One region of the Neorhizobium tunisiense genome, then DNA from elsewhere that is predicted to be linked to it. Evidence: predicted binding sites of a transcription regulator. Region 1 holds the regulator's gene; the other holds the start of a gene.
The links. The regulator LexA, encoded in region 1, represses DNA repair genes until DNA is damaged. The targets are predictions, from matches to a motif close to TGTTCNNNNTGTGTTCNG.
Positions count from the first base shown of each region.

Region 2: the regulator LexA is predicted to act here: its motif matches at 12,345-12,362, upstream of ABCW43_RS09060 (DNA recombination protein RmuC).

Region 1 is NZ_JBDIUU010000001.1:376,973-391,736, forward strand. Features, by position in the region: gene lpdA (dihydrolipoyl dehydrogenase) at 1-1,230, opposite strand, end outside; gene ABCW43_RS01980 (SGNH/GDSL hydrolase family protein) at 1,292-1,930, opposite strand; gene ABCW43_RS01985 (endonuclease domain-containing protein) at 1,939-2,415, opposite strand; gene ABCW43_RS01990 (pyruvate dehydrogenase complex dihydrolipoamide acetyltransferase) at 2,446-3,804, opposite strand; gene ABCW43_RS01995 (pyruvate dehydrogenase complex E1 component subunit beta) at 3,820-5,211, opposite strand; gene pdhA (pyruvate dehydrogenase (acetyl-transferring) E1 component subunit alpha) at 5,230-6,300, opposite strand; gene ABCW43_RS02005 (FtsB family cell division protein) at 6,495-6,812, opposite strand; gene eno (phosphopyruvate hydratase) at 7,051-8,325, opposite strand; gene kdsA (3-deoxy-8-phosphooctulonate synthase) at 8,436-9,284, opposite strand; gene ABCW43_RS02020 (VOC family protein) at 9,289-10,161, opposite strand; gene lexA (transcriptional repressor LexA) at 10,362-11,081, shown strand; gene ABCW43_RS02030 (ComEC/Rec2 family competence protein) at 11,062-13,569, opposite strand; gene gltA (citrate synthase) at 13,857-14,764, shown strand, end outside.
Region 2 is NZ_JBDIUU010000001.1:1,720,570-1,735,333, forward strand. Features, by position in the region: gene yihA (ribosome biogenesis GTP-binding protein YihA/YsxC) at 1-385, shown strand, start outside; gene ABCW43_RS08990 (fasciclin domain-containing protein) at 472-1,029, opposite strand; gene argB (acetylglutamate kinase) at 1,382-2,269, shown strand; gene ABCW43_RS09000 (isocitrate lyase/PEP mutase family protein) at 2,292-3,065, opposite strand; gene ABCW43_RS09005 (DMT family transporter) at 3,138-4,040, opposite strand; gene ABCW43_RS09010 (pyrimidine 5'-nucleotidase) at 4,146-4,859, shown strand; gene ABCW43_RS09015 (calcium-binding protein) at 4,969-5,625, shown strand; gene ABCW43_RS09020 (LOG family protein) at 5,706-6,566, opposite strand; gene dapD (2,3,4,5-tetrahydropyridine-2,6-dicarboxylate N-succinyltransferase) at 6,703-7,557, shown strand; gene dapE (succinyl-diaminopimelate desuccinylase) at 7,566-8,762, shown strand; gene ABCW43_RS09035 (hypothetical protein) at 8,746-9,366, shown strand; gene ABCW43_RS09040 (hypothetical protein) at 9,400-9,996, shown strand; gene truA (tRNA pseudouridine(38-40) synthase TruA) at 10,010-10,774, opposite strand; gene fmt (methionyl-tRNA formyltransferase) at 10,774-11,709, opposite strand; gene def (peptide deformylase) at 11,768-12,283, opposite strand; gene ABCW43_RS09060 (DNA recombination protein RmuC) at 12,395-13,600, shown strand; gene ABCW43_RS09065 (ribokinase) at 13,650-14,549, shown strand; gene ABCW43_RS09070 (methyl-accepting chemotaxis protein) at 14,739-14,764, shown strand, end outside.

The sequences.
Region 1 (14,764 bases):
GCCCTGATCCTCGCCGAGCGCGATGGCCTTGCCATTGGCGACGAACGGGAACCGGCCGACGCGGATATCGCGGCCCTGCTCCTTGGCCTTCGCTTCCGTCAGACCGACCGAGGCGACCTGCGGATTGCAATAGGTGCAGCCCGGGATTTTCAGCTTGTCCATCGGGTGAACGTTGGGCAGGCCAGCGATCTTTTCGACGCAGATGACCGCTTCATGCTCGGCCTTGTGGGCGAGCAGCGGCGGGCCGGCGACGTCGCCGATCGCATAGAGGCCGGGCACGTTGGTCTTGCCGTAGCCGTCGATGACGATGAAGCCGCGGTCGGTCTTCACGCCGACGGCCTCAAGGCCGATGCCTTCGATATTGGCCTGGACGCCGACCGCCGAGATCATCCGGTCGGCAGTGATCTCTTGCGTCTTGCCGTCCTTGAGTTCGATCGTCGCGGTGACCGAGTTGGCACCCTTCACGACCTTGGCGACCTTGGCTTCGAGCAGGATCTTCATGCCCTGGCGCTCGAACTGCTTCTTGGCAAGTGCGGAGATGTCCGCATCCTCGACCGGCATGACCTGGCTCATGATCTCGACGACTGTGACCTCGACGCCCATGGTGCGGTAGAAGCTTGCGAACTCGATGCCGATGGCGCCCGAGCCCATGACCAGCAGCGATTTGGGCATCTCTTCCGGTTTCATCGCCTCGAAATAGGTCCAGATCAGCTTGCCGTCCGGCTCGATGCCCGGAAGCGCGCGCGGGCGGGCGCCTGTCGCGATGATGATGTGCTTGGCGGTATAGGTGCCCTCGCCGAGTGTGTTCTTCGGGATCGGCCCCTGCGGCTGAACAACCGGCTTGGTCGACTTGCCGACAACGATTTCACCGGGCTTGGTGATCTTCGCCTCGCCCCAGATGATGTCGACCTTGTTCTTCTTGAACAGGAAACCGACGCCGTTGTTCATGCGGTGGGCAATGCCGCGCGAGCGGTCGACGATCGCCTTGACGTCCGGCTTGATCGTGCCTTCCAGCGTCAGGCCGTAGTCTTTCGCATGGGTCGCGGTATGCATCACGTCGGCGGAGCGCAGCAGCGCCTTGGTCGGGATGCAGCCCCAGTTGGAGCAGATGCCGGCGAGGTGCTCGCGCTCGACGACCGCGACCTTCAGCCCGAGCTGGGATGCCCGGATGGCGGCGATATAACCGCCCGGACCGGAACCGATAACGATGACGTCGTAGGATTGAGCCATTGCTTTCCTGCCTTTAACTTGGGGGGCCAGCTTCAAGCGGCCCGCCTCGGGAAATCTTGTTCTACAGGCCCAGCATCATCCGGACGACAGGCTCGAGGCCGCGTCCGATGGCACGGGTATTTTCTGCATCGAGATGCACGCCGTCGATCGGCGTCGTTTTCGCCACCGATCCCGCATCGAAGAAACCGCAGCCGGTTTCATCGGCGAGATCCCGGTAGAGCGATGCGAGCATCGACGACTGCTCGATGCCGCCCCGAAACAGCGCTCCGGTCATCGGGTTTGCGGTTTCGCACAGCGTCGGCGGCGACACGATGAGGATTTCCGGCGTCTCGCATTCGCGCCCCCAATCGTGGAAGCGAACGAGGCTGACCAGCTTTTTCACGCCTGCCCGGGCGCCGATCGCCGTGCCGTGGATGATCGGCTTCAGGTCGTTGGTGCCGAGCATGATGATCACCAGCTCGAGCGGACCGTGGCTATGAAGGACGGTCGGCAACAGCCGCGCGCCGTTGCGGTCGCAATCGGCAAGCCCGTCGTCATAGGCCGTGGTGCGGCCGCCGAGACCCTCGGCGACCACATTCACCGTGGGACCAAGCGCTGCCTGCAGAACGCTCGGCCAGCGATCCTCGAAGGCATGGCGACCCCCGGTCGCGGCATCCGTGCCCCAGGTCAGTGAATCGCCGTAGCAGAGAACGGTTTTCATCGAAGTGCTCACAGTTCCCCTCCCTCTTGCGGGGAGGGGCTAGGGGTGGGGGTGGCAAGGGCTACCGCCAGATTTCTCAGCACGGACGGCATCTCCCGCATCACCTTTTCGTTCGAAAACCTCAGCACGCGAAAATTCTCACTCCGCAGATAGGCATCACGCTCGGCATCTCGAAGTCGTTGATCGGGCACATCGTGAAATTTCCCATCTACCTCGACAATAAGCCGATGCCTTAGACACACAAAATCTACCACATACGGCCCAATCGCCATCTGTCGCCGGAAATGCGTACCTGGTGTTTCCGGCATTTCCTTCCGAAGCGCAGTCCAGAGACGGCGCTCCGCATCCATCATAGATTTACGCAGGCGCGGGCATTGCTTGCGGCGCTGGTGCTGGGCGGATTTGGATTTTCTCGGTTCCAGGCCATCAGCGTCACCGCGTGTTGCACCACCCCCCGTCCGCTGACGCGGACACCCTCCCCGCAAGGGGGAGGGATAGTCCCCATATAAGTCGCGCTAGACCAGCATCGCCATCGGGTTTTCGATGTAGCGCTTGAAGGCGGATGCGAGTTCCGCACCGAGCGCGCCGTCGATGACGCGGTGGTCGAAGGCGAAGGTTGCGGTCATCACCGTGCCCACCTTGATCTCGCCGTTCTTGACGATCGGCTTCTCGACGCCTGCGCCGATCGAGACGATCGAGGCCTGCGGCAGGTTGACGATCGAGGTGAAGTTGGAGACGCCGAACATGCCGAGGTTCGACACGGATGTCGTGCCGCCCTGGTATTCTTCCGGCTTCAGCTTCTTGTCGCGGGCGCGCCTGGCGAGATCCTTCACCTCGTTGGAGATAGCGGACAGCGTCTTCGTTTCCGCCTTGCGGACGATCGGGGTGATCAGCCCGTCCGGGATGGATACGGCCACGCCGACGTCGGCATGCTTGTGCAGCACGCGGGCCGTCGAGGTCCAGGAAGCATTCGCCATCGGGACATCGCGCAGAGCGAGCGCCATCGCCTTGATGATGAAGTCGTTGACCGACAGCTTGAAGGCCGGAACCTCGCCCTTGTCGGTCTTCTTCATCGGCGAAGACTTGTTGATCTCGGCGCGCAGCTTCATCAGCGCGTCGAGCTCGCAATCCATCGAGACGAAGTAGGACGGAACCGTCTGGCTCGACTCGGTGAGGCGCGAGGCGATCGTCTTGCGCATGCCGTCATGCGGCAAAAGCTCGTACGAACCCTCGGGGAAAAGCTTCAGGACGGTATCGTCCGCCGGCCCCTTGGCAAGGGCCGGAGCCGGTGCGCCGGCAGTTGGCTGAGCTGCAGCCGGAGTAGCCTTCGCGCCGCCGGAGGCAACTGCCTTTTCGATATCGGCCTTGACGACACGGCCGTGCGGGCCGGAGCCGGAAACGGCCGAAAGATCGAGCCCTGCCTCCTTCGCGAGGCGACGGGCGAGCGGTGAGGAGAAGGTCTTTGCGCCGGACGACGATGCCGGCGCAGCGGCCGGGGCCGGTGCGGCGACAGCAGGTGCCGGCTCGGACACCTTCGGAGCCGGTGCGGCTTCCGCCTTCGGGGCGGGTGCAGCCTCGGCCTTCGGAGCCGGGGCAGCAGCGCCACCGGCGGCGGCAGCAGAGACATCCTCTCCATCGGCGGCGAGGATGGCGATCAGCGCGTTGACCTTGACGCCCTCGGTGCCGGCCGCAACGACGAGCTTGGCAACGGTGCCCTCATCGACGGATTCGACTTCCATGGTCGCCTTGTCGGTCTCGATCTCGGCGAGCACGTCGCCGGACTTGACCTTGTCGCCTTCCTTGACCAGCCACTTGGAAAGATTGCCCTCTTCCATGGTCGGAGACAGGGCAGGCATGGTGATGTTGATCGGCATCGAAACATCCTCCCCTTATTTGTAGCAGACGGTTTTCACCGCCTGGACGACTTCGCCGACATTCGGCAGCGCCAGCTTTTCGAGATTGGCCGCATAAGGCATCGGCACGTCCTTGCCGGCGATCGTCAGGATCGGCGCATCGAGATAGTCGAAGGCCTGCTGCATGACGCGGGTGGCGATTTCGGTGCCGACCGAGTTCTGCGGATAACCCTCCTCGACCGTGACGAGGCGACCGGTCTTCTTGACCGACTCGATGACGGTCGGCAGGTCCATCGGGCGCAGCGTGCGAAGATCGATCAGCTCGACGTCGATGCCTTCCTTTTCCAGCTCGGCGACCGCCTTCACGGCATAGGTCATGCCGATGCCGAAGGAAACGATGGTGACGTCGTTACCCTTGCGGTGGATGCGCGCCTTGCCGATCGGCAGGACGAAATCGTCGAGCTTCGGCACTTCGAACTGGTGACCGTAGAGGATTTCGTTTTCCAGGAAGACGACCGGGTTCGGATCGCGGATGGCGGCCTTCAGCAGGCCCTTGGCGTCGGCAGCCGTGTAGGGCATGACGACCTTGAGGCCCGGGATCTGGCTGTACCAGGAGGCATAATCCTGGCTGTGCTGGGCGCCGACGCGGGCGGCGGCACCGTTCGGGCCGCGGAACACGATCGGCGCACCCATCTGGCCGCCGGACATGTAGAGCGTCTTGGCGGCCGAGTTGATGATCTGGTCGATCGCCTGCATGGCGAAGTTGAAGGTCATGAACTCGACGATCGGCTTCAGGCCCGCCATGGCGGCACCGACGCCGACGCCGGCAAAGCCGTGCTCGGTGATCGGCGTGTCGACGACGCGGCGGGGTCCGAATTCCTGCAGCAGGCCTTGCGTGATCTTATAGGCGCCCTGGTATTCGGCGACTTCCTCGCCCATGACGAAGACGTCCTCGTCGCGGCGCATTTCCTCGGCCATCGCGTCGCGGAGCGCTTCGCGAACCGTGGTCATGACCATCTCGGTGCCGGCCGGGATATCCGGGTCGGCGGCGGCCTCCGCCTTGGGCTGGGCCGGGACCGAGGCTTGAGCCGGAGCAGCGGCCGGCTTTTCTTCCGGGGCAGGCTGTGCTTCAGCCTTCGGAGCCTCCTTGGCAGGAGCCGAAGACCCGATCGCATCGGCGCTCTCGCCATCTTGCAGGAGCACGGCGATCTTGGTGTTGACCTTGACGTTTTCGGTGCCGGCGGCGATCAGCAGCTTGCCGATCACACCTTCATCGACGGCTTCCACTTCCATGGTCGCCTTGTCGGTCTCGATTTCAGCGATGACATCGCCGGAGGTGACCTTGTCACCTTCTTTTTTCAGCCACTTGCTGAGCGTGCCTTCCTCCATGGTCGGAGAAAGGGCGGGCATCAGGATATCGATTGGCATTGGGTTCCCTCCCCGCGATCAGAGCAGAATGTCGGTGTAGAGCTCGGACGGATCCGGCTCCGGATCGGCCTGGGCGAAATCGGCGCTATCCGAAACGACGTCGCGGATATCCTTGTCGATCGCCTTCAGCTCGTCCTCGGTGGCCCAGCCCTTTTCGAGGAGGCGCAGGCGCACCTGCTCGATCGGGTCGTGCTCGGAGCGCATCTTCTGCACTTCGTCCTTGGAGCGATATTTCGCCGGGTCGGACATGGAGTGACCGCGATAACGGTAGGTGAGCATTTCGAGAATGATCGGGCCCTGGCCGGAACGGCAGTGCTCGAGCGCCTCGTCGCCGGCGGCCTTCACGGCGCGAACGTCCATGCCATCGACCTGGATGCCGGGGATGCCGAAGCCGGAACCACGCAGCGAATAGTTCGACTGCGCCGTCGCACGGGCCGTCGAGGTGCCCATCGCATAACGGTTGTTTTCGACGATATAGACGATCGGCAGCTTCCAGAGGGCAGCCATGTTGAAGCTCTCGTAGACCTGGCCCTGGTTGGCCGCGCCATCGCCGAAATAGGCGACCGAGACGCTGTCATTCCCGCGATACCTGTTGGCGAAGGCGAGACCGGTTCCGAGCGAAACCTGGGCGCCGACGATGCCGTGGCCGCCGTAGAAATGCTTCTCCTTGGAGAACATGTGCATCGAGCCGCCCTTCCCTCGGGAATAGCCGCCCCTGCGTCCTGTGAGTTCCGCCATGACGCCACGCGCACTCATGCCGGTTGCCAGCATATGCCCATGGTCGCGATAGGCGGTGATAACCTGATCACCCTCCTGCTGCGCCATCTGCATGCCGACGACGACAGCTTCCTGGCCGATATAGAGGTGACAGAAACCGCCGATGAAGCCCATGCCGTAGAGCTGGCCGGCCTTTTCCTCGAAACGGCGGATGAGCAGCATTTCACGATAAGCGTGAAGATCCTGATCCTTGCCGAAATCCGGGGTGTTCTTGCCCGTAAACTCCTTGGCGGAGGATTTCGAGGCCGATTTGATTGCAGACTTTGCCGCTGGTTTGCGGCCGGATACAGACGCGGTTTTTGTCGGCGCCATTCATCCCTCCCTTTGAGTTCTGCGTTGAGAGCGAGATTGCGCCCTGACGTGTATCGCCAGATTCCCACTCTGGTTTCGGGGCGTACCATAGGCAAGAAAGCCTGCCCCAGCAATGCCATAAATGCATGGCTCACATTCCGCACAACCCACTGAAAAGGTTATAGAAATGTAAAATTAACTGAAATTCGGTTAATTTAGAAGTAGTTGTTGAAGATGACGATTTCGTCGCTGCGGGAAATATTCAGCTGATAGCGGGCGATCTCGTCCAGCATGTCCTTGTCGAGCGAACCGTCGCTCATCAGCTGAACCTGCCGCTCCAGCGTTTCGCGCCGGGCGGTCAGCTTGGCCAGTTCCTCCGCACGCGCCTGCCGCTGACGCTCGAATTCCTCCGTGGCGATCAGACCGAGATCACCATGGATGGAATGATAGCCGAAGTAGGACAGAAACGCGACTGTGATGGCGGGAAGGACAAAACGGCCGAATTTTCTTTTCTTATGATGCTTTGTCCACATGCCGCTCTAACGCCTTGCCACGCTTACGGGATCTCAAATCGGATCCGAAACAGAGCTTCAAATTCGCAGAACTTGCTTAAGCAATCGTTGACCAGAATCGAGTCCGAAAAAAGCCCGCGTCTTTCGGCGCGGGCTTTGGAATTATGATGCAATGATTTGCTGGCCCTTCGCTTGGGCTCAGGGCGTACGTCCTTCGAAACGATCACTGGATCGTTTCGTCGGCTTCGCCAAACAGTCCTTAACCCTTCAGGATGCCGCGACCGGCATAGACCGCCTGCGGGCCCAGCATTTCCTCGATGCGGATGAGCTGGTTGTACTTGGCAAGCCGGTCGGAGCGCGACAGCGAGCCGGTCTTGATCTGTCCGCAATTGGTGGCGACGGCGAGATCGGCGATGGTCGAATCTTCCGTTTCGCCCGAGCGGTGCGACATGACGGCGGTATAGCTCGCCTTATGTGCCGTCTCGACGGCATCGAGCGTTTCCGACAGCGAGCCGATCTGGTTGACCTTGACGAGGATGGAGTTGGCGACGCCCATCTTGATGCCGTCGCGCAGGCGGGCCGAATTGGTGACGAACAGGTCGTCGCCGACCAGCTGGCACTTAGCGCCGATCTTGTCGGTCAGGTACTTCCAGCCGGCCCAATCGTCTTCGGCCATGCCGTCTTCGATCGAAATGATCGGATACTTGGCTGCAAGCTCGGCCAGATAGTCGGCCATGGCTTCCGGCTCGAGCGTGCGGCCTTCGCCTTCCATTTCGTACTTGCCGTTCTTGAAGAATTCGGTCGAAGCGCAGTCGAGCGCCAGGCATACGTCGTCGCCCGGCTTGTAACCGGCCTTTTCAACCGATTTCATGATGAAGTCGAGAGCTTCGGACGCACTCTTCAGGCCCGGTGCGAAACCGCCTTCGTCGCCGACATTGGTGTTGTGGCCCTGGGCCGCCAGTTCCTTCTTGAGGACGTGGAAGATCTCCGAGCCCATGCGCACGGCGTCCTTCAGCGTATCGGCGCCGACCGGCATGACCATGAATTCCTGGAAGTCGATCGGGTTGTCGGCATGGGCGCCGCCGTTGATGATGTTCATCATCGGCACCGGCAGGACATGGGCGTTCGGGCCGCCGACATAACGGTAGAGCGGCAGGCCGGACGTTTCGGCGGCGGCCTTGGCGACGGCGAGCGAGACGCCGAGGATGGCATTGGCGCCGAGGCGCGACTTGTTCGGCGTACCGTCGAGCGCGATCATCGTCTTGTCGATATGGATCTGGCTTTCGGCATCGAAGCCGCCGATCGCATCGAAGATCTCGGTATTGACGGCTTCGACCGCCTTCTCGACGCCCTTGCCGTGGTAGCGCTTGCCGCCGTCACGCAGTTCGACGGCTTCGTGCGCGCCGGTGGAGGCGCCCGACGGAACGGCCGCGCGGCCCATCGATCCGTCTTCCAGATAGACATCCACCTCAACGGTCGGATTGCCGCGGCTGTCGAGGATTTCGCGGGCGATGATATCGGTGATGGCGGTCAAGGGTCTCTCCCTGGGTTTGGACTTGACGTCACGAGGTCACTGAAAATGTCTCATAATCAATGACGCGAAAATTACAATCGAAGCAGTTTGCGCGCTTTTAGTGAGCGGGCTCAAGCCGCCTTGGCGATGGCATCGAGAGCGAGCAGCTTTTCGAGCAGCCGCGGCATGTCCTTCAGATACACCATGTTGGGGCCGTCCGAGGGCGCGTTGTCCGGATCCTGGTGGGTTTCGAGAAAGACGCCGGCGACACCGACCGCGACGGCCGCGCGCGCCAGCACCGGCACCATGGTGCGGTCGCCGCCCGTCGAAGCGCCCTGCCCGCCCGGCTGCTGCACCGAATGTGTCGCATCAAAGATGACCGGAGCGCCGAGCGACGCCATGATCGGCAGCGAGCGCATGTCGGAGACCAGCGTGTTGTAGCCGAAGGAAGCACCGCGCTCGCAGAGCAGCACGTTCGGATTGCCGCTCTGGGTGAACTTGGCAAGCACGTTCTTCATGTCCCAGGGCGCCAGGAACTGGCCCTTCTTGACGTTGACGACGCGACCGGTCTTGGCGGCTGCGACAAGCAGGTCCGTCTGGCGGGAGAGGAAAGCCGGGATCTGCAGGATGTCGACCGTCTCCGCGACAACGGCGCATTGCTCTTCCGTGTGAATGTCGGTCAAAACCGGAAAGCCGAATTCCTTCTTGAGGTCGGCAAAGATCTCCATGGCGGTTTCGAGCCCGATGCCGCGCTTGCCGGAAATCGACGTGCGGTTGGCCTTGTCGAAGGAGGACTTATAGACGAGGCCGATACCGAGCTTGCCGCAGAGTTCCTTCAACGCGCCTGCCATCATGAAGGCGTGGTCGCGGCTCTCCATCTGGCAGGGGCCGGCGATCAGCGACAGCTTTGCATCCTGCGCGAAAACCACCTTGCCGTCTCCTTCGCCGACGGAGACGCGTGGATTGGCGGTAACTTCCATGAACCTATTCCTCGAAGCCGAACAAAACACCCTGGCCGGGCGCCGCCGAGACGAGAACACGGCCCTCCCGGCGGACGAATGCGACGTCATTAGCAGCAAGGGTGATCTCTGTCACGGCAAGATCGGTCGTCTTGAAGATGATCACCCGGCCGCGCAGCCCCTCGGCACCCGGCGTCGACGGCAGGGCGAATTCCGCTTCGAGTTGGTGATCCTGCAGGATGCGAATGCGGGCATTGGCAGCGGCAAGCTCGATCGACGCGGCCTCCGGCTTGGCCTTCGTCAGCAGCACCTGCTCCGCCAGGGGTACGAAGTCGGAGGGTGCCGAGGCCGACAGGATGATCTTGCTCAGCCCCGTGACGGCATTGGAATGGCGCTCCAGTTCGCCGCGATCGGCCGGCAGGGGATTGATCCGCTGGCACGAAAACATCAGGAAATCAGGTGCGCGGTCATCACCCGCAAAAGCCAGCCGGAAGCTCGCCTGCGTTTCGGAACCATCGGCCAAGGTCATGCCGCGGGAAAATTCCAGCACGTCGCCTGCCGAGATGCCACGCATCTTGAAACGCGCGTGATCGGCCATCGCGTCACCCGTGGCGATAACGAGCGCGGAGAACCCCTGCCTGTCGCGCCCGTTGCGGAAGGCCAGATCGCGTGCCGTAAAAACGTTACCGCGTTTGGCGGCAGCGCTTGCATGGCGGCGATTGGCAAGAGCCAGCGGCTCCAGGTAGCTGCCATCCGAGAAGAACACGCAAGCATTGGCTGTGCCGAAAGGATGAAAAGCGTCCGGCGCAACTGTAAAACCAAGCTTCGTGAGCCGGGAACGCGCAGCGGCAAGTCCCGCCACCGGCAGCACGAGATGATCGATCGGTCTTGCGTTCAAGCGAGGCCCCCCGGAATTGGAATCGCAAAGCTACTTTGGCAGCGGGCTCGCGCCGCGCAAGTGGTGTGACACGAGATATCTGGCACGCATCTATGAAGAAAAAATCTTCATACTTCACAGAAATTTAGGGACTTGCAGAACACATATGGAACATATAGTGTCCGTTCTGGATTTGTTTCCGACTCTGAGGGTGCCAAAAGATGCTCACGCGCAAACAACAGGAATTGCTTCTGTTCATTCACGAACGCATGAAGGAATCCGGCATCCCGCCGTCATTCGACGAAATGAAGGACGCTCTCGACCTCGCGTCCAAATCCGGCATCCACCGGCTGATCACGGCCCTCGAGGAACGCGGCTTCATCCGCCGCCTGCCGAACCGGGCCCGTGCGCTCGAAGTCATCAAGCTGCCGGAAGCCTATTCGCCGAGCATCCAGCCCCGCCGCGGTTTTTCGCCGAGCGTCATCGAGGGCAGCCTCGGCAAGCCGCAGCCCGTCGCGGTGCCTCCAAAGCCCGCCGCCAACGACGACCCATCGAACGCCACGACCGTTCCGGTCATGGGCCGCATCGCTGCCGGCGTGCCGATCTCGGCGATCCAGAACAATACGCACGACATTGCCGTGCCCGCCGAAATGCTCGGCTCAGGCGAACATTATGCGCTGGAGGTCAAGGGCGACTCGATGATCGAGGCCGGCATTCTCGACGGCGATACGGTGATCATCCGCAACAGCAATACGGCCAATCCGGGCGATATCGTCGTGGCGTTGGTGGACGACGAGGAAGCGACGCTGAAGCGTTTTCGCCGCCGCGGCGCTTCGATCGCGCTCGAAGCCGCCAACCCCGCCTACGAAACCCGGATTTTCGGGCCGGACCGGGTGAAGATCCAAGGCAAGCTCGTCGGCCTCATCCGCCGGTATCACTGATCATCTGCCGGACCGGTTCCGGCAATGACCTGTCAAAACCACGGCTTCGCCAATCATAGTGGCGGTGCCTGCTCCAGGGTCGATCCTCGCCCGCCATGGCGGCACGGATCTGCCAGCGCCGAACGTCGGTCGCGCCGTTGAGGAATATCTCCATGGCGCCCGCCTTGCGAAGCGTGGCGCCGTTGATCATCGGCGCGCCGGACCGGCATTGGTCGAAGCGGGCGCGCGGGGCAATGACAAGATTGGCGGCGTCGCAGGCGGCACCGGCATAACGGCTGTCCTCGACAGCGATAACGATGCCCTTGCCCGTGCGTGCCGCGCACCAGGCCTTCTGCTCACAGGTGAAGCGGCCGGCAGGCGCTCGTTTCATTTGCGACTTTGCCGTTTCGAGTTCCGCTGGGGCCAGCTCGCGCCGCTCGTTGGCTTTCTCGCCGGGAGGCTTGTCGTCGGGCGGCTTTTCCCTGGATGGCGACATTTCAGGCTTGGTGGGATCGCCGAGCAAAAGGGCCCTCTTCCATTGGTCGTAGATGAAGTCGGGCGGGCGGGCGCGATTGATGGCGACCCCCTCCCCATCTAGAACGGCGACCGTGGTCCCGTCTTCCGAGATCAGTATATCCGGCAGGGGCATCGACCGCTCATGCCAGGAAAGCAGCAGAGCAGTCATCATCAGTGGCAGCCCGATCAATCTCAGTCTCGTCCTCAGCAGCGTCAGCAGCAGAAAACCTGCGGTCGAGACGGTCAGGAACCAGGGATGCTGTCGTCCTGTGCCGACATCGCCGCCCCAGGCGGCAACGTGGTTGGCAATGGCGATCACCCACTCCAGGCCGAGGCCCATGAGCTTCATGAAGGGAGCATCGAGGCCGAACGGCATCAGCAACATGCCGGCCAGCCCGGCCGGCATGACCACGAAGGAGATGATCGGCATGGCGGCGAGGTTCGCTGCAAGGCCGTAGGTGGCGATACGGTGGAAATGTTCGACCGAGAACATTGCGGTCGAAATGCCGCCGATCAGCGAGGTCACGAAGATGCCGGCCGCGAAATTCCAGGACGTCAGAACGGGCGTCACCAGAGGGTGACGGAACGGCAGAGGTTCGGGATCGCGGCCTTCCGCCCTATGTTTCCAGAGCGCGTAGCCGGCAACCAGGGCAGCGGTGGCGGCAAACGACATCTGAAAGCTCGGCCCCAGTATTTCCGAGGGCGACATGGCGATGATGGTGAGCGCAGACAGCGCCACATTGCGCAGGCTGATCGATGGCCGATCGAAAAGGACCGCCACCAGCATGATCGCCATCATGATATAGGCCCGCTCGGCCGAAACGCCGAAACCAGAGATCAGGTAGTAGGCCGTCGCCATCATCAGGGCACCAAGTGCGGCGATCTTCTTGACCGGATAGGCCTGGGCGAAGCCCGTGAAGACGGAAAGCACGGTACGCACGCCGACAAAAAAGATGCCGGCAGCGAGCGCCATGTTCAGCCCGGAAATGGCGACGATATGGGCGAGGCCCGACAGTCGCAGCGCCTCGGTGGTGTCTTCGGAAATCGCCCGGCGCTCGTCCGTGACGATCGCCGCGGCAAAGGCGCCGGGATCTCCGGGCACGGTCTCCCGGATACGGGTTGCGATTGCGCTGCGCAGATCGAAAAGCCGGGTTTCGACGTCCGCAATCCAGCCCCGGGTTGAATGGGCGGCAGCCTGCTTTTTCGGTGCTCCATAGAAAAACCCAACAGCGCCGATGCCGTCGAAATAGGACGAAAAGGCAAAGTCGTTGAGGCCCGGCAGGGCCGGTCCCGACGGGGGTGAAATGCGGGCGCGGCCGCTGATCGTTTCGCCGGTTTTGGCCGGTTCATGGCGGGACCTTGAAAGCAGAGATACACGCTGCGGTGGGCGCCTGACTTCCGGATTGGAGGTCCGCGCGATGCGGACGATATAACGCCAACGACCCTGGGCATCGATCTCTCGACGCTCGACCACGCCGGCAAGCTCGGTCGTCACCGGCGTATCGAGAATGACAGTGGAGCGCCTCCAAGTCTCGAACTGCGCCAGCATCATGCCTGCCAGAAAGAGTGTGAGAGCGAGCGGCAAGAGGTGCGTGGTACCGGACCGGTAGCGCGAGGCGATCACAAATATCGCGCAGTCGCAAAGGAGGAGGAAATACGGCCAGAAAGCCGGGGTCTGCGGCAGCGCGAACCAGCAGGCGGCCCCTGCCCCGACGACAACGGGCAGAAAAAGGAAGCCATGGCCATAGACCGCCTCCTCCTCCAGCATGACCGGCAGACGGCGCCGCAGCCGGTCAAGCCGTCGGCTCGTGGAGCGGCGAAAGGGGCCGCCTGACGTATGAACCGGCGGGCGGCGTTCGATCGCGGGAAAAAGCTCGGCCAGATCCCGGACCTTGACCGAGTCGGATGCGCCTCCATTTATGCGGGGGTCCGGCGGCCGGGATATCAGCTTCCCTGCCTCGGCACGCGTCGGAAATGCATTTTCCTCCGGCATGAAACGCTCTATTCGCCCCACCGCCAAACATGCGGCAATGCAACCTGCGCGCTTCCTCCCCGGCCGTCAACCGGCGGTTAAATATCGGGAATTCCGAAGCGTGAAAGAGGCCTGCAACAGGAAGTTGGACATCCAAGCAAACGCCGCTGCCCAATAATTTTTCGCGCTGCACAAAATGCCGTCACGACAGCTTGGCATCAGCTTTCGGATCATATAGCTAAACTGTGGACGCTTAATTCTTGTGGCGCTTTTAGGGCGCCATGCCGCCAAAAGGTTGGAGGATCAGCATGACGGAAACAAGCGCAAATCTGGTAATCGGTGACAGAAAAGTCGATCTGCCGGTCAAGTCGGGCACCATCGGTCCCGACGTGGTCGATATCGGCGCTCTTTACAAACACACCGGCACCTTCACCTACGACCCGGGCTTCACCTCGACGGCGTCTTGCGAATCCAAGATCACCTATATCGACGGCGACGCGGGCATCTTGCTGCATCGCGGCTATCCGATCGAACAGCTGGCCGAGCATGGCGACTTTCTGGAAACCTGCTATCTGCTGCTTTACGGGGAACTGCCGACCGCAGCCCAGAAGAAGGACTTCGACTATCGCGTGACCCATCACACGATGGTGCATGAGCAGATGAGCCGCTTCTTCACCGGCTTCCGCCGCGACGCCCATCCGATGGCCGTCATGTGCGGCTGCGTCGGGGCACTGTCGGCCTTCTATCACGACTCGACCGACATCACCGATCCGCACCAGCGCATGGTCGCTTCGCTGCGCATGATCGCCAAGATGCCGACGCTTGCCGCGATGGCCTACAAGTACCATATCGGCCAGCCCTTCGTTTATCCGCAGAACAACCTGGACTATGCGTCGAATTTTCTGCGCATGTGCTTTGCCGTTCCGTGCGAAGAGTATGTGGTCAATCCGGTTCTGTCGCGCGCCATGGACCGCATCTTCATCCTGCATGCCGACCACGAGCAGAACGCTTCGACCTCGACGGTCCGCCTCGCCGGTTCCTCGGGTGCCAACCCGTTCGCCTGCATCGCGGCCGGCATTGCCTGCCTCTGGGGCCCGGCCCATGGCGGCGCCAACGAAGCAGCGCTCAACATGCTGACGGAAATCGGCTCGGTCGACAAAATCCCGGAATACATCGCCCGCGCCAAGGACAAGAACGATCCTTTCCGCCTGATGGG
Region 2 (14,764 bases), 1.3 Mb from region 1:
GCTGGTCGATATGCCGGGCTACGGTTATGCCAAGGCACCGAAGGAAACCGTCGATGCCTGGACCAAGCTCGTCTTCGACTATCTGCGCGGCCGGGCGACACTGAAACGCGTCTATGTGCTGATCGACAGCCGCCACGGCATCAAGAAGAATGACGAGGAAGTACTCGACCTGCTCGACAAGGCCGCGGTCTCCTATCAGATCGTGCTGACCAAGACCGACAAGATCAAGGAACCGGCCGTCGTGAAGCTGCTGGCCGAGACGCAGGAAAAGATCCGCAAGCATCCCGCCGCCTTCCCGTTCGTGCTGTCCACCTCGTCCGAAAAAGGCAAGGGGATCGAGGAACTGCGCCAGGCAATCGCGGAAACCGTCGGCCGGCCGGTCTGACGCTGCCCTATTAGAAACGGCAGATCCGGCCGCCCCGAGAGGCGACCGGAATTTGATGTAAAAACCCAAGGGAATCCGACCGGCTTTTACATTTTCGGCAGCAGAACCTTGTCGACAACGTGGATGACGCCATTCGACTGCTTGACGTCGGCGATCGTGACAGTGGCCGCGCCGCCCGTCTCGTCGGTGAGCGTGATCTTGCCCATGCTTTCCTTTGCCTTCAGGATGCAGCCGCCGACGGTCTTCACGTCATGGGTGCCCTTGTCGTCCTTGATCATCTTCTCGATGGCGGTGGACATGGCGCTGACCGCGACCACATGGCAGGTCAGCACCTTGGTGAGCTGGGCCTTGTTTTCCGGCTTCAGCAGCGTTTCCACCGTGCCCTTGGGCAGAGCGGCGAAGGCTTCATTGGTCGGCGCAAAGACCGTGAACGGACCCTTGCCCTGGAGCGTCTCCACCAGGCCGGCAGCCTTGACGGCAGCGACGAGCGTCGTGTGATCCTTGGAGTTCACGGCATTTTCGACGATGTTCTTGTCTTCGTACATCGCCGCGCCGCCGACCTTCGGATTGGCGGCAAAGGCGGTCACGGCGGTGGCGGACAGAACGGTCGCGATAGCGAGCGTGCGGAATGTGGTGTTGAACATGATGGCTTCCTCTCAACGAAACAAATTGCCCCGGCGCGGATGCGCGCCTCCCAAGGCATGGCGTCCCGACATCGGCGGAGACATCACAAGAGACGGAAGGCGGAGAAGAAGAGTTTCAACGCTGACGCCAAAACCGCCGCTAAACTTTCAAGTTGCTGTTTTCATTTGCCTATATCTATCGGGTCGTTTGCCGACTGCAATGTCTGGGGCTTGCCGCGAGGGGTATTTGCCGGAATACGGCCACCATTTATCCGGTGCCGGCAGGTCGATTGGGCGACAATCTCGCGGACTGATTATTTCCTCTGTCAGAAACATGCGCTAAAAGGCCCCACTTATCATTCAGGGGTATCCGATGACGGCTTCCGAAAGCGAACTTCAGGCCAAGCTTCTGGCGCAGGCGCTGCCCTATATGCAGCGTTACGAAAACAAGACGATCGTCGTGAAATACGGCGGCCACGCCATGGGCGATACGGAACTCGGCAAGGCATTCGCGGCGGATATCGCGCTGTTGAAGCAGTCCGGCGTCAACCCGATCGTCGTGCATGGCGGTGGTCCGCAGATCGGCGCGATGCTGACGAAGATGGGCATCGAATCCAAGTTCGAAGCCGGCCTGCGTGTCACCGACCAGAAGACGGTCGAGATCGTCGAAATGGTTCTCGCCGGCTCGATCAACAAGGAGATCGTCGCGCTGATCAACCAGACCGGCGAATGGGCGATCGGCCTTTGCGGCAAGGACGGCAACATGGTTTTTGCCGAAAAGGCGAAGAAGATCATCGTTGATCCGGACAGCAATATCGAGCGGGTCCTCGATCTCGGCTTCGTCGGCGAAGTGGTGGAGGTCGATCGCACGCTGCTCGACCTGCTCGCCAAGTCGGAAATGATCCCCGTCATCGCCCCGGTCGCTCCGGGGCGCGACGGTGCGACCTATAATATCAATGCCGACACGTTCGCGGGCGCCATCGCCGGGGCGCTCAGCGCCACCCGCCTGCTCTTCCTCACCGACGTTCCGGGCGTGCTCGACAAGGACAAGCAGCTGATCAAGGAACTGACTGTCGCGCAGGCCCAGGCCCTCATCAAGGACGGCACGATCTCCGGCGGCATGATCCCGAAGGTCGAGACCTGCATCGAGGCGATCAAGGCCGGCGTGCAGGGCGTCGTCATCCTGAACGGCAAGACGGCCCACTCGGTGCTGCTGGAAATCTTCACCGAGCACGGCGCGGGCACGCTGATCGTTCCCTGATTGGGGGGGGCGGCTTCAAGACTCAGCCGGCGGCGGTGAAAACCGCCACGGCGTCTTCCTTCAGCTTCGCCATCATCGCCCGATAAGGCCCCGGTCCGTAACTGACCCGGGCAACCCCGAGTTCGCCGAGGCGTTTCGGCGACGGAACGCCGCTGAACATCATGATGTTGACCGGAAGCGGCGAGGCCTCGCACAGCGTCTCGATCAATCCTTCATCTGCCAGGCCCGGCGCGAAGAAGCCGTTGCCGCCGGCCTCAGCATAAGCATTGGCGCGGCGGATCGCTTCATCGAGAAGTGCCGCATGTTTGCCCTCATCACTTTCCTGCAGGAAGAGATCGGTACGGGCGTTGATGAAGAGCGGCATGTCACGAGCGTCCGCCGCTGCTCGGATGGCACGAATGCGCCCGGCCTGCTGCTCCACCGGATAGATGCCGCTACCGCCGACCACCTGATCTTCGAAATTGATACCGATCGCACCGGTGTCCATGACCTTACCAACATTCGCCGTGAGCTGGTCGGAATCCTCGGCATAACCACCTTCAAAATCGACGGTGAGCGGCAGATCAACGGCGGTCGCAATCGACTTTGCCGTGGCAAGCAGTGCTTCGAGCGGCAGGTTCTCGCCGTCGGCATAGCCTTGTGCAGCCGCGACCGACCAGCTTCCGGTGCCGAGCGCCTTGGCGCCCGCATCGGCGACCGCCTTGGCGGTCCCGGCGTCCCAGATATTGTAGATGATGAGCGGATTGCCCTTCCGGTGAAGTACGGCGAACGCGGCCGCCTTGTCGCTCTGAGACATCGATGTTCCTCCTGTTGATCGGACTAACCTAACTGGATTCGATGACGGATGCCGCCGCAAATCGGGCGCCGATCAGGAAAAGAGCAACCCGAGGATGCCGCCGACGATCAAGAGGCAGCCGAGCACTTCCATGCGGTTCACCCGTTCATGGAAAAGGAAATAGGACGCCATGAATGTGAAGACGAGTTCGATCTGGCCGAGCGCGCGGACATAGGCCACCTGCTGCAGGGTCATCGCGGTGAACCAGCCGGCCGAGCCGACGACGCCAGCCAGGCCCACCAGAGAGGACGAACGCCACGAAAGAATGACCTGAACGATCTCTCGCTTGTCCTTCCAGAACATCCAGACCAGCATGAAGGCCGTCTGGAAAGTCGTGACGCAGGCGAGTGTCACCGCTGCCTCCATGATCGGTCCGGGACCGTCGAGCGACAGCGAAGCGCTGCGGTAGGAGACCGCCGAGATGCCGAAGACGGCGCCCGAGGCGATGCCGATCAGGGCGGTGCGGCTGGTCAGCGCGACCAGCATGTTGCGCCAGGAAAGCGGCATGCGCGCCATCGAGATGGTCATCACGCCAACGACGCCGACGATGATCGCCGCGACCGAGCCAAGCGTCAGCTTTTCGCCGAGCAAGACGAAGCCGAATATGGCGGCCTGGACCGGCTCGGTCTTGGAATAGGCCGTCCCGACCGCAAAATTCCTGAGCGAAAAGAGATGCACCAGCATCATGGTCGCAAAGATCTGCGCCAGCCCGCCGATCACCGCCCATAGGGCGAAGGTCCAGTTCAATGCCGGGAACGGATAGCCGACCAAATAATGCAGGCACAGGACATAGAGGATCGCGATCGGAAAGCCGTAGCCGAAGCGCACGAAGCTCGCTCCGCGCGTACCAAGCGACCCCTGCAGGTGCTTCTGCAGGGCAGACCGCAAATTCTGCAGAAAGGCGGCGGCGATGGTGATGGGGATCCAGAGTTCCATATGCTGGCGGTATCACGCGTTCCGGCGGATCGCCAAGGCCGGCTCCGACCGAAAGCGTTCGTCTTTTTCGTTTTCTTTGCCGCCGAGCCGGTGCATAAAGCGGCCATGGAAAAAAAGCCGCAGACCTTGCCCGACCCCACTGATTTTGCCCATGTCCGCGACTGGGTGTTCGATCTCGACAACACGCTTTATCCGCATCACATCAATCTGTTCGCGCAGATCGACAAGAACATGACGGCCTATGTGCAGGAGCTGCTCCAGCTGGAGCCGGCGGAAGCCAAAGCGCTGCAGAAGCGCTATTACCATGAACACGGCACGACGCTGCAGGGCCTGATGCTGAACCACGGCATCGATCCGGACGGGTTTCTCGAACAGGCGCATGCGATCGACTATTCGGCGCTGTTGCCGCATCCGGAACTCGGCGAGGCGATCAAGGCGCTTCCCGGCCGCAAGTTCATCTTCACGAACGGCAGCGTTCCGCATGCGGAGGCAGCCGCCCGGGCACTCGGCATTCTCGAACATTTCGACGACATATTCGACATCGTTGCGGCCGACTATGTGCCAAAGCCCGCAGGCGCGACTTACGACAAGTTCGCCAGCCTGCACCGGGTCGATACGAAAAAGGCCGCGATGTTCGAGGACCTGCCGCGCAATCTGCAGGTGCCGAAGGCGCTCGGCATGCGCACGATCCTCCTTGTGCCCCGCAACCTCGATGCGGTGCTGATGGAGCGTTGGGAGAAACTTACTGATGAGGACGATCACATCGACTATGTGACCGACGACCTGACGGGTTTCCTCACCGGCCTCAACGTCGCCTAAGGTTTTATCCGCATTACTAAAAGTTCATCCACATTACGGATGTTTAAGTGGTTTTGACCGCTGCCGGCTCTATCTTCAGGCTATCGAAACAACCTGAAGGACCACCCCCATGACCGCGAAGAAGATCGCTCTGGCGACCCTTGGAGCAGTGCTGATCGCCGGCGCAGCCATTCCTGCCTTTGCAGCCCCAGGGCGCGATGGTCCCGGCCGCCATGATGGCCCCGGCCGTGCCATGATGCAGGACGTGATGTTCGTGCGCCTCCTGAAGAATGCCGATGCCGACAAGGACGGCAAGATCTCCAAGGACGAGATGGCGGCATTTCAAGACAAGCTCTTCACGGCGGTCGACGCGAACAAGGATGGCTCACTGACCCGCGGCGAGATGTTCGACTATCGTCAGGCGAAGATGGAAGAGCTCCGCAAGAACAACCAGCCGGAAGTCGCCAATACTGCGGAGCAGAAGGACGACCAATCCGACCATGACATGGCGGACCGGCGCGGCGACCATCGCCGAGACCGCGATCATTCCGCATGGAACCATGATGGCCAGGGTCGGCATGGCGGGCGTCGCGAAGATGCTCGCTGGGAACGCCCGCAGGGCCATCAGATGATGGGTCGGGGCATGTTCCGCATGGTCGATGAAGACAAGGACGGCAAGATCACCAAGACGGAAGCCACCGCCGCGTCCGACAAGCTGTTCGCCCGCATGGATACCAACAAGGATGGAACCGTTTCCATCGACGACCTGCCGGACCGCCCCCTCTAGTTCTCCGCCCCCTTGGAACTAGTTCCGACAGTCGTCCAAAGGACCCGCCCCTTCCCCCAAGGGGCGGGTTCTTTTATGGTTCAGTGCTCGTAAAAATCCGAGATGATCTTCCATGCCTCTTCCGCAGTCTCCACAAAATTGATGAGGCTCAGGTCATCCGGCGCGATCGTCCCGAATTCCGCGAGCGCGCCAAAATTGATGATACCGCGCCAGAAAGATTCGCTGAACAGAATGAGCGGTATGCGCTCCATGCGCTTGGTCTGGATGAGGGTGAGCGCCTCGAACATTTCGTCCAGCGTACCGAACCCACCGGGGAAAACGACGACTGCCTTCGCCCGCATCATGAAATGCATCTTGCGGATGGCGAAATAGTGGAAGTTGAAGCTGAGCTCCGGCGTCACGAAGCGGTTGGGAGCCTGCTCATGCGGCAGCATGATATTGAGCCCGATGCTCGGGGCGCCGGCTTCAGCCGCACCGCGATTGCCGGCCTCCATGACGCCGGGACCGCCGCCGGTCACCACCACGTATTCCTCATGATTGTAGCCCGCGGAGTGTTGTCCGCAGAGGGCCGCGAACTTGCGCGCCTCGTCGTAAAAAACCGAAGCTGCTTCGAGGTTCTGGCGCTGGGTGTCGTTGCGGGCGGCCCAGGCGCTCTGGCCGGGAGCCGGGATGCGCGCGCCGCCGAACAGCACAACGGTCGATCTTATGCCCCGCTCGGCCAATGCCATTTCCGTCTTCATCAGCTCAAGCTGAAGCCGGACGGGACGAAGCTCTTCACGGCTCAGGAATTCGTCATCCGCAAAGGCGAGGCGATAGGAACGCGATTCCGTCTGCGGCGTCCTGGGCTGGCCGGCAGCGGCGCTCTTGTCCGCCTTGTTGTCCTTCAGCGGATCCCAGACCCCGCCCTTGCGCCGCGGCCCGTCCTTTTTCGCCTTTGCCATTCGCACGATCCTTCCGGCGTCAAATGCATTGACGCCAATTCACATTGACGCTTGAGTGACGGTCGCTTAGATCAAATGACACCAAATGGCCACCTCTCCCACCATCACGATACAGAGTGACGTTTAAGGATTTCCCATGAGCAGCCCGGACTTCTCTTCTCTCGAAAAGACTATCGAGACGGCATTCGACAACCGCGACACCGTAACGGTTTCGACCAAAGGAGAGATCCGCGACGCGGTCGAGGAGGCGCTCAACCTTTTGGACAGCGGGAAGGCACGGGTTGCAAGCCGGGGCGAAGACGGAACCTGGACGGTCCATCAGTGGCTGAAGAAGGCGGTTCTGCTCTCCTTCCGGCTCAACGACATGGAAGTGGTCAGACACGGTCCCGGCGCCTCGACCTGGTGGGACAAGGTGCCCTCCAAGTTCGAGAACTGGGGGGAAAGCGAGTTCCGTGCGGCCGGATTCCGCGCTGTGCCGAACGCGGTGGCACGTCGCTCGGCCTATATCGCCAAAAACGTTGTCCTGATGCCCTCCTTCGTCAACCTCGGCGCCTACGTCGATGAGGGCACGATGGTCGATACCTGGGCGACGGTCGGTTCCTGCGCCCAGATCGGCAAGCACGTGCATCTTTCCGGCGGCGTCGGCATCGGCGGGGTGCTGGAGCCGATGCAGGCGGGCCCGACCATCATCGAGGACAATTGCTTCATCGGCGCCCGCTCGGAAGTGGTCGAAGGCTGCATCGTCCGTGAGGGTTCAGTGCTCGGCATGGGCGTGTTCATCGGCAAGTCGACCAAGATCGTCGACCGCGCCACCGGCGAGATCAGCTATGGCGAAGTGCCGCCCTATTCCGTCGTCGTAGCCGGCACGCTGCCGGGCAAACCGTTCCCGAACGGCGAGCCAGGCCCCGGCCTCTATTGCGCCGTGATCGTCAAGCGCGTCGATGAAAAGACCCGTTCCAAAACCGGTATCAACGAACTGCTGCGCGACTGACCCGTCAGATGTCCAGTGCCGATCCCATCGCCACTCTCCAGACGCTTATCCGCTGCCCTTCGGTGACACCCGCCGAAGGCGGCGCGCTGGCAGCGCTGGAGGCCATGCTGCTTCCGCTCGGTTTCAAGGTCGAGCGGATGGTGGCGACGGAACCCGGCATGCCGGACATCGAGAACCTCTATGCCCGGCTCGGCACCGAAGGCCCGCACCTGATGTTTGCAGGGCATACGGACGTGGTGCCGCCGGGAGATGAAACCTCGTGGAGCCGACCGCCCTTTGCTGGCGAGATTGTCGGCGATGAGCTGTTCGGCCGCGGCGCGGTCGACATGAAAGGCGGCATCGCCTGTTTCGTCGCCGCCGTAGCCCGCCATATCGAGCAGCATGGCGCGCCAAAAGGTTCGATCTCCTTTCTGATTACCGGCGACGAGGAAGGCCCAGCCGTCAATGGAACCGAGAAGCTGCTGAAATGGGCGGCCGGACGGGGCGAGACCTGGGATGCCTGCCTGGTCGGCGAGCCGACCAACCCGGACATACTCGGCGACATGATCAAGATCGGCCGGCGCGGTTCGGTCTCCGGCAAGATTACCGTCTTCGGCGTCCAGGGCCACGCGGCCTATCCGCATCTGGCCGACAATCCGGTGCGCGGACTCCTGCCGCTTGCATCTGCGCTGATGGACCCGCCCTTCGACGGCGGCACCCCGGAGTTCCCGGCCTCCAATCTGGAAGTGACATCCATCGATGTCGGCAATCCGGCGACCAACGTCATTCCGGCAAAAGCCACCTTCGCTTTCAACATCCGTTTCAACGACACCTGGACCGCCGATACCGTCAAGGCCGAGATCATCAGGCGACTCGACGCGGCAGCAGTCGGCAGCCCGCTTCGCCCAGGCCGCGATCCGGCGCGCTACGACATCACCTGGGCCGAGCGACCGAGCCACGTGTTCCTCACCCGCAACAACGCCCTGATCGCTTCGCTTTCCGGCGCCGTTGAAAGTGTGACCGGCAAGGTGCCGAAACTCTCCACAACCGGCGGCACATCGGATGCCCGGTTCATCAAGGATTATTGCCCCGTTGTCGAATTCGGCCTGGTCGGCCAGACCATGCACATGATCGACGAGCGCGTGGCCCTTGCCGATCTGGAGACGCTTACCCAAATCTATGGGACCTTCATCTCCCGCTGGTTCGATAATGCCCTCCTATCATGACGTCAGGCTCTACCTCGGCGGCCTCTGGCTGCTGATCCGCGGCGATGCGCGCGGTTTGCGGCCATTCGATATTTCGGACGAAGGCGTGTTGCGTTCGTTCTGGGCAGTCGCCTGGTGTGCGCCGGCATTAATTATCGGCTGGATCTTTCGGCGAATGGAATACCTTCGCCATTTCCCTCAACGAGAGGACTATTCCTTCATCTTCTTCCTGAAGATGCTGGTTCTCGAAGCGGCCCAATGGATGGTGCCGACTGTCGCGCTCGTCGCCCTCGGCCTCATTTTGCGCTTCATGCCGCTCGTGCGGATTCTGATCGTGCTGCGCAACTGGTTTGCCGTCCCGCTCGCCTATGCGGCCTATGTCATCCTAGCGCCTCTCTCCTTCCTTTCAGATCAACATGGCGCCCTTGCAAGCCTTGCCGGCTACGGCTCGATGGCGCTGGCGGCATCCCTTCTGATCGCGGCGCTTTTTCTCATGTGGTGCATTCTGAGAACGGTCATGGGCGGCCCGGTGATGATACGAGTTGCGACCCTGGGGCTCGTGGTTCTGGCCGAAATTATCGTTGCGCGCAGACTGGAGAATCTCATGGGGGTTTCGTTAACCTGATGCGTGATTTCGCCGTTTTGCGGGGAGGCCGCCTTGCCCTCCTATCCTGAAGTCAGACTATATCTGAGCGGTCTCTGGCTGCTGATCCGGGGCGATGCGCAGGGTTTCCGCCTGCTCGACATTTCCGATCGCGGCATGATGCGCTCGTTCTGGGCATTCCTCTGGTGCCTGCCGGGAGCTTTCATATCCTGGCTGTGGTGGCGCGACTATCTGCTGGACAGCATGCCGCCCGGCGCCCGGATCGGCGGGATGTTCTTCGTTCGCATGGCGATGCTGGAAATCTTCAACTGGCTGGTGCCATTGATCCTTGCCGGCGTACTCTGCTCTCTTCTCGGCATTGCCCGAAAGTTTCCGGCGGTCGTCGTCACCGTCAACTGGCTCTCGGTTCCGTTTTCCTATCTCTACGGCCTGCTGAGCCTGCGCTTCCTGTTGCCGTCCAGCCTCGATACCGCGCTGGCGCTTGTCCATTTCGCCCTGCTGATCGTCATGATCATCGCGGTCTCACGGGTGATGCGGATGATCTGCGGGCCGCAGCCGCTGATGATCACCACGCTGGTGCTGGTGCTGATCGTGCCGGGCATGCTGCTGACCGAAGCGCTGCAGCGTTTCCTCGGCATCTATCCGCTCTGATGAAGCAGGCGCTTCAGGGCTCTACGGGGTCGCCCGGATAATCGACGCGCATGAAATAAAGCCCCTCCGGCGGCGCCACCGGGCCGCAGGCCTTGCGATCGCGCGCATCCAGCGCTGCGCGGACGTCTGCCGGCGTCATGCGGCCTTCGCCGGCGAGTTTCAGCGTACCGGCGAGCGAACGTATCTGATTGTGCAGGAAACTCTGCGCCGTGGCGCGAATTTCGATCAGATCGCCGCTACGCGTTACGTCCAGCAGATCCAATGTGCGGACGGGGCTTTTCGCCTGGCAATGAACCGAACGAAATGTCGTGAAGTCATGCTTTCCGACCAGTGTCTGGGCGGCGGCGTGCATGACTTCGTGGTCCAGATCCCGGGTCACCCACCAGGCGCGCTTTGCCTCCAGCGCCAATGGTGCGGCGCGCGAAATGATACGGTAGAGATAATGCCGACGCACGGCCGAAAAGCGGGCATCAAATGCGTCATCGACAGCCCGCACATCAATGACCGCCACCTTCTCGTGAGCCATTCCCAGATAGGCGTTCAGCGCATTGCGCAGCTTGTGCGGCTCCCATGGCCGCGAGAGATCCACGTGCACGACCTGTCCGCGCGCGTGAACGCCGGAATCCGTGCGCCCGGCACCCTTGACCAGCACCGTTTCCTTGGTCAGCGCCAGGATGGCTTTTTCAAGTGCCGACTGGACCGAATGGCCGTTTTCCTGCTTCTGCCAGCCGACATAAGGCGTGCCGTCATATTCGACGGTCATGCGGAATCGTGGCATCAGGAGAGCCTCGTGCCAGGCCCAAGCGGCGTGCCCCGCAGGAACTCAGCCGCCGCCAGGGGCTTAGCCCCCGCCTTCTGCAATTTCAGGAGCCGCACGGCCCCTTCGCCGCAGGCAACGGTCAACGTGTCGTCCAAAACCGTTCCGGGCTCGCCCTGCCCTTCGCCGACCTCCGACCCGAGAACCTTTACCCGCTCCGGCTTTCCGTTGATCTCGGCCTCGAACCACGCGCCGGGAAACGGTGACAGGCCGCGGATATGGTTATGCAGATCGCGCGCGGGCTTCGAAAAATCGATGCGGGTCTCGCCCTTGTCGATCTTGGCGGCATAAAGCACGCCTTCCGGCGATTGCGGCGTCAGCGGCAGGTCTCCGGCTTCGAGTTTCCCCATCGCCTCGACCATGGCACGGGCTCCGACCAGCATCAGCTTGTCGTGCAGTTCGCCGGCGGTCATGTTGTCGCCGATTTCCACTTCGCTCGTCAGCGCGACGGGGCCGGTATCTAGGCCCTTTTCCATCTGCATGACCATCATGCCGGTTTTCCTGTCACCCGCCATGATCGCCCGCTGGATCGGCGCTGCGCCGCGCCACCGCGGCAGGAGCGAAGCGTGGCCGTTGTAGCAACCGAGCCTGGTACCCGTCAGGATCGCTTCCGGAAGCAGCAGGCCATAAGCGACGACGACGGCAACATCCGCATCGAACGCACGGAATTTCTCACGCTCTTCGGAATCCTTGAAATTCACCGGCGTGGAGACGGGGATGCCGAGCAGTTCCGCGGCCTGATGCACCGGCGACTTCACCAGATCGAGCCCACGCCGGCCGGCCGGGCGCGGCGGCTGGGTATAGACCGCGACGATCTCGTGGCCCGCATGCTTGAGGCTCTGCAGGGTCGGCACGGAAAATTCCGGGGTTCCCATGAAGATGATGCGAAGAGACATGGACGTTCCGCGTCTCAAGAGACCGCGCCTTCTTAACTCGGATCGCCCGAGCGACGGTTCAGACCGCCTTGGACTTGGCAGCCTTGGTGAATTTCTTGATCACCATCTCGCGCTTCAGGCGGGAGATATGGTCGATGAAAAGCACGCCATTCAGGTGATCGATCTCATGCTGGAGGCAGGTGGCCAGCAGCCCATCGGCCTCCACCACATATTCCTTGCCGTCGCGGCCGAGATGCTTGACGCTGACGGTCGCCGGGCGTTCCACCTCGGCATAATATTCCGGAATGGAAAGGCAGCCCTCTTCATAGACCGCAATTTCGTCGGAGGATCTGACGATCTCCGGGTTGATGAAGACCTGCGGCTGTTTTTCCTCGCCCTCACGGGCAATGTCCACGACGAGGAGGCGGCGCGGCACGCCGATCTGGATCGCGGCAAGGCCGATGCCCGGAGCGTCGTACATGGTCTCAAGCATGTCGTCCGCGAGCTTCAGAAGCTCGGCGTCAACGCGCTCGATCGGCTTGGAAACCTGGCGCAGGATCGGGTCAGGCAGAATAATCAGAGGCTTGATCGTCATGGCTTCCCATAACCCATCTTTTTTTCCGAAGAAATAGAAATTACATCTCCAGGAAGCACAATGTTCACGTTTTGATCTTTTCAAGTGGCAAATTTCTGTTAGCTTCCGGTCATGAATAATCTTCTCGCAAGTCTTTACCGTTTTTTCGACGATCCGCGCGCTGCCGTCGTGGCGGTGATGTGTGGAGCGGCATTGCTGCTGTTATGGCTCTTCCTGGCGCGCCGGGCGTCGCTTCAGCGGCAGGAAGATGCGGCCCTGCGGGCGATGGAGGGCGAGGCCCGGCTTTCCGAACTTCTGCGGGCACAGAGCGAAATGCAAGGCAGGCTTTCGGCGATGGCGGAGACGCTTTCGACGCGGCAGTCGGAACTTAACCAGTCGGTCAGCCAGCGGCTTGACGGCATGACGCACCGGATCGGCGCGACGATCACCGAACAGACCAAATCGACGCACGAGAACCTGCGGCGGCTGCAGGAACGGCTGGCGGTGATCGACGCTGCACAGAACAATATCCAGACCCTCGCAAAGGACGTCGTCGGCCTGCAGGCGATCCTGTCGAACAAGCAGACACGCGGCGCCTTCGGCCAGGGCCGAATGGAAGCGATCATTGCCGACGGGTTGCCGATGGGCGCCTACGGCTTCCAGACCACGCTTTCGAACGGGACCCGGCCCGACTGCACGATCAGGATGCCGAACGGCGCTCCGCCTTTGGTGATCGATGCCAAATTTCCGCTTGAAGCCTGGAACGCTTTTCGCGAGGCCGCCGCCCCTGAGGCCCGGCGGGCCGCCAGCCAGGCCTTCAAGCGAGATCTCGAAGTGCATATCCGCGATGTCTCGGAAAAATACCTGATCCCGGGCGAAACGCAGGAAATGGCCTTCCTCTTCGTGCCGTCGGAATCGATCTTCGCCGAGATCCACGAGCATTTCGAGAGCGCTGTGCACAAGGCGCAACGTTCCCGCATCGTCATTGTCTCTCCCTCTCTCCTGATGCTGTCCATCCAAGTCATCCAGGCCGTGCTGAAGGACCAGCGGATGCGCGAGCAGGCGCATCTCATCCAGGGCGAGGTGGCGCTGCTGATCGAGGATCTCTCACGTCTCGACGACCGCACCCGCAAGCTCCAGGCGCATTTCTTCGCGGCGCAGAAGGATGTCGAGCAGATCATGACCTCCACCGACAAGCTCAACCGCCGCGGCGCCAGGATCGAGGCTCTCGAACTCGAGGCTCCGGTGGTGACCGAAGCAGCCCGCGACCTGCCACAGGCGAAGGTGGTCGAAAGCCGTACCGGCCTTCTCAAACTGCGGGTGGTTGACGAGGAGTGACCCTCTCGGGCAGTGTCGCGCGACTTTAAATCAAGCAAGCAGGCCCACCATGATCACCGTCCTCGGCTCCATCAACATGGATCTCATCGCCACGACCGAGCGTCTGCCCCAACCGGGCGAAACGGTTGAGGGATCAAGCTTTGCGACCGCCGCCGGTGGCAAGGGCGCCAACCAGGCTCTCGCCGCCCGCCGTGCCGGAAGCGCGGTGCATATGGCCGGAGCCGTTGGGGAGGATGGTTTTGCCACGCCGGCGCTGGCACTTCTCGATGACGCGAAGGTCGATCTCTCCGCGGTCGCGCGCGTAACCGATCCAACCGGCACGGCCTTGATCCTGGTGGGCGGCACGGGCGAAAACATGATCGCGGTGGTGGCCGGCGCCAACGGTACGGTGAGCGCGGCGCAGGCCGAGGCGGCGGTCGACGCCATGAAAACCGACGATATCCTGATGCTGCAACTCGAAATCCCAGCCGAGGCGGTAGAGACGGCGCTCAACGCGGCGCGTGCCAAAGGCGTGCTGACGGTGATCAACACGGCGCCGCTGACCGGCGATGCGGCCCGGCTTGCCCGGCTCGCAGATATCGTGGTCGCCAACGAGACGGAATTCGAACTGCTGGCCGGAAGCCCGATCGCCGACGCAGAGGCACGCCAGGCGACGTTGAAAAAATTGCATGCCGAAACCGGCCAGACATTCGTCGTCACACTCGGGGGCGACGGCGTGATCGCAATCCGCGACGGAGAGATCGTCACCGCCGAGGGGTTGAAGATCGAGCCGGTCGATACGGTCGGCGCCGGCGACACGTTTTGCGGTTACCTGGCCGCCAGCCTCGAACAGGGGCTCGATTTTGCGAAAGCGCTTCGCCGGGCCGCGGTGGCCGGTTCGCTCGCCTGCCTCACCCGTGGCGCCCAGCCGTCGATCCCGCCGGCAGAGGCCGTCGATGCCAGGGTCTGAGCTGCCCCGATCAAACACCCGCTGCATTTTCGCGGCGGTGCGAGGGCATGCGTTACAATTTTAGTTAAAGTTAAGATATCCCTTTTAGGGTCGCGATCGATATCTCCGCGGGGGCGGGATTCGATCGTGATCCGCCTCGCGACAGCTCCATGAAGGAGCCTCACCTCAGTCCGCAATGCGAGGCAATCGATGTTTTCGCTCAAGATCAAGTCACT